DNA from 3 places in the Sporosarcina sp. Y1009 genome. Region 1 is predicted to be linked to each of the others. Evidence: riboswitches for the same ligand, from Rfam matches in the RefSeq annotation. Region 1 holds a riboswitch; each other region holds the start of a gene.
What was found. A riboswitch is a leader RNA that binds a small molecule or an ion and turns the genes downstream of it on or off. The one in region 1 is predicted to bind cyclic di-GMP.
Positions count from the first base shown of each region.

Region 2: linked by a shared signal. The riboswitch ahead of AC25Y1_RS18180 (Cna B-type domain-containing protein) and the one ahead of AC25Y1_RS04940 (sensor histidine kinase) in region 1 are both predicted to bind cyclic di-GMP.
Region 3: linked by a shared signal. The riboswitch ahead of flgB (flagellar basal body rod protein FlgB) and the one ahead of AC25Y1_RS04940 (sensor histidine kinase) in region 1 are both predicted to bind cyclic di-GMP.

Region 1 covers NZ_JBYHFO010000003.1:86,354-89,637, forward strand. Annotated here, with positions in the region: gene AC25Y1_RS04935 (response regulator) at 1-474, opposite strand, end outside; gene AC25Y1_RS04940 (sensor histidine kinase) at 476-1,768, opposite strand; cyclic di-GMP riboswitch class II at 1,842-1,925, opposite strand; gene AC25Y1_RS04945 (hypothetical protein) at 2,160-2,303, opposite strand; gene AC25Y1_RS04950 (S1C family serine protease) at 2,554-3,284, shown strand, end outside.
Region 2 covers NZ_JBYHFO010000024.1:5,861-9,144, reverse strand. Annotated here, with positions in the region: gene AC25Y1_RS18180 (Cna B-type domain-containing protein) at 1-1,254, opposite strand, end outside; cyclic di-GMP riboswitch class I at 1,312-1,397, opposite strand; gene AC25Y1_RS18175 (MerR family transcriptional regulator) at 1,610-2,353, opposite strand; gene AC25Y1_RS18170 (hypothetical protein) at 2,425-3,234, opposite strand; gene AC25Y1_RS18165 (DMT family transporter) at 3,272-3,284, opposite strand, start outside.
Region 3 covers NZ_JBYHFO010000009.1:1,133-4,416, reverse strand. Annotated here, with positions in the region: gene AC25Y1_RS12080 (flagellar hook-basal body protein) at 1-98, opposite strand, end outside; gene AC25Y1_RS12075 (flagellar hook-basal body protein) at 114-956, opposite strand; cyclic di-GMP riboswitch class I at 1,196-1,270, shown strand; gene flgB (flagellar basal body rod protein FlgB) at 1,353-1,751, shown strand; gene flgC (flagellar basal body rod protein FlgC) at 1,757-2,212, shown strand; gene fliE (flagellar hook-basal body complex protein FliE) at 2,238-2,531, shown strand; gene fliF (flagellar basal-body MS-ring/collar protein FliF) at 2,556-3,284, shown strand, end outside.

The DNA.
Region 1 (3,284 bases):
CAACTCAAGCAAAACCTCTTTTTCCTTCGGTGTCAACTGCTCAAACTGACCATCCACCCGAAGCGGCTTACGTAAATCTATCAATAAATCCATAACACCTGGATCATAATACTTCCGACCGCCAGCCACCACCCGAAGCGCATGAACCAGCTCCTCAGGCAACGCCTCCTTCAAAACATACCCATCCACACCCATTGCCTTCGCACGCTTAAAATCAGCCTCATCTGTAGAAGAGGTAAGAACAACAAACTTACAATCTAATTTCAATAGAAGCGCCTCCGCGATTAAATCCAAACCAGACTCAAACCCCAACCGTAGATCAATCAAAGCCAAATCAGGTTTTTGAGTCCTAAACAGCGCCATCGCCTCTCTATAATTCATAGCTTCTCCAATGACTTCTATGCCTTCCAAAGTCAGTATGGTCTTTAACCCTTTTCGAACTAACGGGTGATCATCAATGATAAGAACTTTCATATTATCCGATTACCTCCATCGTTACTTTCGTAGTATTGGGAATCGCTACATTCACTTCAGTACCGCCTTGAAGTCTTCTAGTTATCGAGAACGTACCGTCAAATGACCGGACAATTTTCTGCATATTGTGGAGGCCAATCCCTTTAACTTTCAAATTTTTCAGCGCATGAATACCAATCCCGTCATCCTGAATAACCAATACAGACTTTCCCTCAAGAAATTCTAATCTCACAACGATAACCCGACATTCTCCGTGCCGAACCGCATTCCCACAAGCTTCACTTATTATTTGAAAAATCCCTTGTTTTAACTCAGCAGGTATCGTAATCTCGTCTCCTATAAGTTGGTAGTCAATACGAATATCATAAAGTCGAGCAAAGTCATCTAAATAACTCTTTATGCGATTGAAAAATGGTTTCTCTTCTTTTTTAATAGAACTCAAACGATAAATCGCAGACCTAAGCTCTTTAATCGTTAAGGTGGCAGACTGTGAAAGAAATTTATACTCCTCATCTAATTCTTCTTTGGATAAAATGCTGTTATTAGCTTGTAAACCGTGAAGCGAATACACAATGCCAAACAATCTTTGCGACACACTGTCATGAATTTCATTGGCAATCCGATTTTGCTCCTCGATAATCATCGTTTGCGCAATCATTCGGTCCAAATATATTCTTTCAAGCATAATTTCACCAAGATCACTTAGAAATTCAAACTTTTTTATAAATAGGGAAGGGAGATCATCCATACTAGTAGCTGTAATCTGAACACCCAAAACACCAATCTTCTTGGACGATCTAATGACTCGCATTAAATAGATATCAGAATCTATCATGCATATGAACGACTCTCGCTGACCACGAATCGTAACCCATTCTTTCTTAAGACTCCATTCAAGATTTGGATTTTGAGAAGAAGTAGAAAGATAACTAGTCACACGATCTACATTAGTAATCCAAACAAAAGTAGCCTCTAGCTGCATGAATGTCAGCAAAGATGTCATCATTTCATCAGCAAGTTGCTGCGGACTATGCTTGGATGAAAAATTCCCCAAAAGGTGGTCAAGAGACATTATATGTTTAAGCGTCTCTTCATATGCCAAATTGGCCGCAATTAGTTCATGATTCTTAACGAAAAGCGCATCATGCTTATCGCTTAAATCCGAGCGATCTTTTAGTATTAAAAATAAACTCACGAGTAATGTGACCAGAAAACTAACAAGAAAAATCTGTATGTCTGAAAAAAGAGTGCTATAAAAAAGAACTAATGAGATAGATAGTAAAAGTGCAGTCAAAGAAATAAACCGCCTCAATAAGCCACCCCCGCCTATCGTAATAAAAGCCCAGCTAAATAGGACGAAAATCCTAAATTAGCCAGGCCGGTTGCACCAGTCACTCCGTACGCCCAAGGTGCCCAAATACAGGACGTACATCACAGTTTCCACACTTAATATTCAATTGTTTAACTCATTATACCCTAAGTAATTTCAGGTTTATGTCAGTTCATGACACGAGTTCAGTTCTAATTTTGTCGAATAAACTAAGATTCGTCTCATTACTAAGACCCATATCCTGTCCAGGTAAGTATTGCCTATCTAGTGTTCTCTTATTCGGGAATAAATTAAAAAAAGGAAGAATTGATGGACACACCATCAATTCTCCCGTTCAGTATAAAATCATATCAATCTAATTTCCATCTTCAGCTCCATTCGAAGTTGAAATTCCTTTCATTTGTTCAAGAGCCTGTTCGTAAATCGCATCAAGTGTAGCCGTGGTATAGAAAAGTAGACTTTCGATACCTCTTCCCGATAAGTGGATATTCGTCCTCAATAATTTTGAAATTTTGACAATAACCCACACTTTTCCAGCCGTCCCGAAAAACAAGGGTTACATAAAAATCAGGTACTCGAATAAGGCATAATTCAAGTTCACCGACAACTTCTACTAAATGTTCCATTTTTTAGAAAAAAACATAATCTGATAGGAATCTGCTATACTATTATTTAGCAGATTAGTGAAACAATACATCGACCTAAACGTCTGATATAACAAAGGAATATAGAAGAATTGAGTTGAGACGATGAAAAATAAACGAACGATGATCAAAGGAATTATACTAGTAGCACTGGTTATGGTATTGACCGGTTTGTTATTTCAACTTGACAAGACCAAAACCGCATCAAATCCAATCACACTGCCAGAATCATTTGATGAAATTGCTTTTGAAAGCATGAAAATCAATCCAGACTTAATTAAAGAAGAAATAGAAGAAGAAACGACCGACGAAATCGAAGAAGAAGAAGAAGAAACAACCATCCCGGTCGCACCAGAACCAGATTTATCCTCCACAATTGCAAATGCAAAATCTTATGTCTACACAATCGACTCCGATTTACAACAAGGCTCAGGTTTTCTATTTAATACAAAAGGGGATATCGTCACAAACGCCCACGTAGCAAAAGACGCGGGGTACATAACCGTTACGAACAGTAACGGCCAACAACTTAACGGCGTCGTCATCGGAATTTCCGACACAACCGACATTGCACTCATCCGTGTTCCAGACCTGGCAGGGAAAGAACCAATGGCCATGGAAACAGGAAAAGTCAACGTCGGCACAAAAGTCTTTGCCTTAGGAAGTCCAGAGAATATTGCCAATACGTCAACAGAAGGCACGATTACTGGATTCGGAAAAAGCTTCTTCGACGACTATGAATACAATAACTTATACGAAATGAACGCAAACATTAAACAAGGATCCAGCGGGGGGCCATTAATCGACGCCGAAACAAACAAAATCGTCGGCATCAA
Region 2 (3,284 bases), on a different contig from region 1:
GGGGGTATACGTATTCGTAACCGTCAATCCATCCAATGATTTAACATAGTTGATCGGCACGGTTTCTTCATCTACCGTGTACACATATTTCCGACCATAAGGATCATATTCGCGAATTTCTTCCCAAGTATGCATCCACGCAGGACTTTCACTTCCATTTAACACTTGCGAGTGCTTCAACTGAATCGCTTCATCTTCTACTTGTGCCATAAGTTGAAGGGTAATTGCCGGTTTATTCTCCGGTCCGCCAACCCAAACTTTATTGCCTGTTATATCTACTTTAGGGATAGTAAATATAAGATTCCCTTTAATGTCATGTCCCCCACCTATACCTTTTACAGAAAAAGAATACTTACCGCTATCATCCAAATTCAGGTCAGCTAGATTAAACTTAAATACTGTCCAGTGTGAGTCGCCTGTATTCCCTTTCAATCCATCTGGTTCATACTCCATATTGTCTACAAAAATAGATACCCAAGAATTGTATTGGTCCATATTTTCCGTTTGGACACCATTTAGAATCATATGTTCAAGCGCATGCGTCGCTTTTATAGCTGCATATACAGTATCCCCATTCGCCCAAACTAATTCTGATAGTGTGTGCGCATTTGTCGAAACACCTTCAATTTTTGAAGGGACTACAATCGCATTTGGATCAATCGTGTAATGTCCCGGGGTAGCAATCGCCATTGGCATAATGGCTCCTAAATTCTTCTCAATTGCTTCATCATCTACTTGCGCCTCTTCAGTTTCCGCTATCGCCGATTCATCCTCTGTTTCCGGCTGAATATACGTATGTGTCACTGTGTAATTTTCAATCGTTGTTTCATAGCCTACGACTTCCGAACTTGTTAAACCATACTTGTTTAACGAACCATCCTTGTCGTACTTGCTTAGTCCATCAAACAAATAGGATGTTCCTCCATTCGCAAGTGTCGCCGTCTTAACTTGTTCACCGGTTTGTGTGTTTACTAGAGACAATATGATAGATGGTGGATTGTCAGCTTCTGGAACATTGACCCATAGATTCGAAACCAAAATCTCCGTTTTCTCATCTATAACTGGTTCAGCGGGTTCCGTCTCCTCAACTTCCGGTTCTTCAACTTCTTCGATCGAATCCTCTAACTCCTCCGTTGCTTGTGACGTGTCAACAGATTTTTCGCCTTCTTTAGCAATTGCCTGCAGCGATGGTAAAACCATTGATAGAATAATCATCCCTATCAATAGCAAAACGGATGACCGTTTTAAAACCATGGATATAATCCCTCCTTTTCTTTAATTTCCAAACGACAAAAACCCGGTCGCAAGTAGATTCGCGACCGGACTGTCATAGCAACTATGCCTTAGACTCCAAAGTTTTGCGCCCTTTAATTTCTTAAAGTTTGCCTAGTATTCTATGATAAAACAAGGACTTTTGATGCGGTGGCATTGGTATTACCTTTAGCATATAGAACAAAAACTGCATCCGCTACTGACGAACGTCAGTAATTTCAGTTGATTGTGTATATTCTATGTAAAAAGAATATTTTTATAGTTTTTGGGATGTTATCAATAAAAAATGCTACGCAAACAATTGTCATTGACAATCATTTGCATAGCATGAATGAAATTAATTATTATCCGCAAAAACTTTCATTGCCCCCTGCATGAATACAGCAAGTCCTTCACCAAACTGGTCGATGTTTTTTGTAAATCGCTCGTCAGCAACATACATTTCACCTAGTCCAGCGAAAGCTTCTAGTGAATAGTTGCCCATCTTGTTCAAAAAAGTGTACCATCCCTCAATCCGCGTTTGCGCTTCTTTCGATGCTGGATCTGTATGGCGGATTTCAGCTAAACTGAAGTAAATCCGGTTCATTTCCTCACCAATCTCCGGGCCAAACTGTGCGACCTTTTTGTTCGACTCATTAACCGCTTTATCACCCCACCTGTCCCTAGCTTCCTGTTCGTATGGGTTTTTGCTAAAATCGAATCCTTGAAATTTCTCCTCTTTGGACATCCTGACCTCTCCTTTCTCATGGCGAATTGTTTTCTCAATCGTAGCGATCATTTCATCCAATTGCTGTCGTTTAGCAAGGAGCATATCCCGTTGCATGTCGAAAGCTTCCTGGCGATCAAACGATGGACTTGAAAGCAATTCTTTTATTTTCTTTAGAGAGAAGCCGAGTTCACGAAAGAATAGTATTTGCTGTAAGGTTGCTAAGTTTTCTTCGGAATAAATCCGATAGCCCGCTTCCGTCAAATCATCTGGAACGAGCAAGCCGATGTCGTTGTAATGATGGAGAGTGCGCACACTTACTCCTGTCAACTGCGATACTTCTTTCACTTTCATCGTGTGTTGGCCTCCCTTCATCACTAACAATAAACTATGACGTAACGTGAGAGTCAAGGATGAATTTATTATAGGTTTAAAGTCGATACCCTCTACTTCTTCAACCAAAAAAAGAAAATCATCGTATATGCGAGTTTTTCTTCTTTTGAAATATGGTTACCAAAACGGATATAACTGTGAACCGCCTCGGCTTCAAATGCAGGATGCAAGGCATAAGGAAAACGGCCGAATCGGTATTGGGCTGCCATTTTACCGTTGTCGTCTACGACATCGATATCGCCGGCTGTATTTTTCGCTGCAAGCTCCCGCCAAACCCGATCATTTTCATGAAATAAAGTTCCCTTACTTTTAAGGATTGATTTCGTAAGCCATTGCTCAAAATAACCAATCCTTTTTCCGTCCCTGCTATGTAGTGTTAAGAGAAAACGGTTTCCGTTATTCCACAAGGTAAATGACGCTAACAGTTCATCTTTCATATCAAGAATGTCATACGTAGCGGGGATTATAAAACCTTCCGATAGAAATTTAATCGCAGTTAATTTACGCGCAAAAGGTCTGCGCTTTGTAGGAATGATATGAAATAATGAAACGCCTTTTGCATCGACGTTATGCATTGTCGGATAAAAAGACGGCATCCACTGCATGATTAACTCATCGATGTTTTCAAACTGGACGTCACTCTCGCTATCAGCCATTGTTTGATCACTAAGGTTCTGCTGCGCATTGTTGAAAAACAGTCCTGAAATCAATAAAGAAATTGTGGCAATTCCTGAAACAATAAGCGTTTCTCCATTCACCACAAAACTTTCGAACCAAAAAAAATAATACACAATCGCATAGACTGCTGTAATGCCGCCTCCGATAAATGAAACAATTGACGTCTTCCGGTAAATTTCTTTCAATCCTGCTCACCTCACCCATTTTGCACAGCCTGATGTATCAATCGATTTTA
Region 3 (3,284 bases), on a different contig from region 1:
CCAGTGGTACTGACATTGGATATATTATTGGCGATGACATCAATCTTTTTCTGTAATTCCCGCATGGACGATGCCGCTGAATTCATTTGGATATTCATAGACAGACCACCTCCTTAATAAATTCGACCAATCTCATTAACAGCTTTATCCATACTCTGATCATAAGCTTGGAGTACTTTTTGATTCGACTCGAAGGAACGATATGTAGTCATCATTTGTGTCATCGTCTGCGTCAAGTCAACATTCGATTGCTCGACAAAGCCCTGTTTAACAAGGTTGAACGTATTCAAAACACCAACATCATCTATAAATTGCGGCGTTCCGTCTTCGTTCCCTTCCCAACGCATCAGTCCATGACCTTCCATGACCAATTGTTCAGGTGTCTCAGTATAGCCAAGCCATAAACGATTTGCAGTCGAACTATCATCTAAAATTACCTGACCATTATCTTCAACTGTAAATATCGCAGAATTAACGACAATAGGTTGTAAATCTTGATTTAACACGGCATAGCCTTCACCAGTAGTTAAAACTCCAGCTTCATTCACAGTGAAATTACCATTTCGCGTATATCGAACTTCATTATTCTGATCTTCAACAGCAAATAAGACAGTCCCTTTTTGTTGTGTGACTGGATTAATAGGCAAATTCTCATCGAGAATTGAAATGTCTGTACTTTTCCCGGTTTCTTTTAAATCGCCTTGGATGAAAGAAGGAATTGCCTCCTGTGCATAAACACCAGTATGTAAGGTTCCAATCGTATTTCTATGGATTCCACTGTTTAATGCACTTCCAGTTCCCATCGCTTTTATTAATTGAGCTGGAAATGAACGCAACACAGTTTGATCTTGTTTAAATCCAGGTGTGTTTGCATTTGATAAATTATTTGTCAGAACTTGTTGGTTTCTGTTATTCGCCATCATTCCGGAAGTGGCAGTATAAAGACCACGAAACATAGTAGATCCCATCCTTTCAAAAACCGATATTTACCAGTATACCATTTTCTTGGTCATTTGAAGGGCAAAATATCAAAGTTAACAGAGCTTTATAATCTTTACAAAGAATTAATATGCAAAATGTGTTACTTGTGGTAAAGTATTACTAGGTTTTACTGTCACAATTTGTCGAAAAAAAGTAATTGAAATGTAATATTTTTAATAATATATAACTTGATAAAAAATAAAAAATGTTATCGTCACGATAATGGCAAACTTATCGGAAGGTAAGGACGCAAAGCCACGGGCCCAAAAAGGGTAGCCGGGTTACCGAAAGATGGACATCTTTTTTTAAGTCATCCATCCTTTCCTTTAGGCTGGTTTTTTTTATGTGAAAAATTATTAGGGGGACAAATGGTGAACATTTTTCCACAATCTTTTCAGTCATTAGAACAAGCTTTATCAGCATCAACATTAAAGCAGCGAGTCCACTCAGCAAATATTGCGAACGTCGATACGCCGAATTATAAGTCGAGACAAGTTCATTTCCAAGACACGCTTAATAAGGCCCTTTCCAATCAATCCATTTCCAGCTACAAAACAAATTCCAAACATATCTCATTTAGCAATGAAGCAACAGAGAATCCTACGATTAAAGTAAATCAGTCCACAGTCTATAAGCCAAATGGCAATAATGTTGATATGGATTTAGAAATGGCAGAACTCGCTAAAAATCAATTGTGGTTTAACGCATTAACAGAAAGAGCGAATGGAAAGTTCAATACACTACGAACAGTTATTAATGAAGGGAGATAGCAAAAATGAGCCTTTTTAATGGACTCAATATTAGTGCTTCAGGCTTAACCGCAAATCGGATGCGCATGGACGTTGTATCGGCAAATATAGCAAATGCGAATACAACTCGAGCGCAGCTTGTGGACGGTGAATGGATGCCGTATCGCAGAAAGTCAGTGGAGTTAACGCAAAGTGGAAATACACCTTTTGCGAAACAACTCCAAACTGCCGTGCAAAGAGAAGAAGCAAAAATTTCAGGCGTTACTGTTACGCGAATTAGAGACGACCAAACACCTTTTACACTCTCCTACGACCCAGAACATCCTGATGCCAACGAACTTGGCTACGTTCAATTACCAAATGTAGACCCAATAAAGGAAATGGTCGATCTCATGTCGGCAACGCGTTCATATGAAGCAAATGTTACTGCGTTAAATGCATCGAAGAATATGTTTATGAAAGCATTGGAAATAGGTAAATAACCGCTAGAAAACATAGGAGGTTCCAATGGATAAAATAAGTCAGATTCAAACGCCTTTTATACAAGCTCAAACGATTCCGAAAGTAAAGCAAGATCAGGTAGTTAATTTTGGGGATTTATTTAAACAATCATTAGAAAAGGTAAATGACGCACAACACAAATCAGATCAAATGACAAACCAGTTAATAACAGGTGAAGTGAAAGATGTCCATGAAGTAATGATCGCTGCACAAAAAGCAAGTCTCTCTCTGCAACTCACGCTACAAGTTCGCAATAAAGTGGTAGAAGCCTATCAAGAAGTAATGAGAATGCAAGTATGATTCAGGAATTAGGATGAAGGATAAATGAAAGAAAAGCTAATTTATTATAAAAATAAAATAACAGAATCTAGTTCAAAAATGACTAGTAAAACAAAATGGATTTTGATCAGTGCGCTATTTCTAACGATATTTGTGATTTTCATGTTCGTATTTTTTAGCACAAAAACGAATTTTGTAGCACTCTATTCAAATTTAACACCCTCCGAGGCTGGAGAGATTAAAACAGCTATTGAAGAAAAAGGGATTGCAGTACATATATCAACAGATGGAAAAATACTTAGTGTTCCGAACGAGGAACTTGCAAACCTAAAGGTCGATTTAGCGGCTGAAGGCATCCCGAAAAACGGCAATGTAAATTACAGTATCTTTAGTGAAAACATGGGATTAGGAATGACTGATCGTCATTTTGATGTCGTTGAAAGAGACGCCATGCAAAACGAACTTGCCTATTTAATCAGGCAAATTAGCGGCGTATCAGATGCGAATGTCATGATCACACTTCCAAAAGAAAATATTTGGCTTACAGATAACGAACAAGCGGCAACTGCGTCAGTCATCGTAGAAAGTGAGCCGATTTTTCAATTAGAACAAAAACAAATCAACGGATTGTATCATCTAATTAGTAAAAGTATCCCAAATCTTGATGTCGACCAAATTGTCATCATGGACCAGAACGGGCAAGTTTTTGAGATGCATGAGGAAGATCAACTGAACACCTCATTATCAGTTTACCAACAACAACGAGAGATTAAA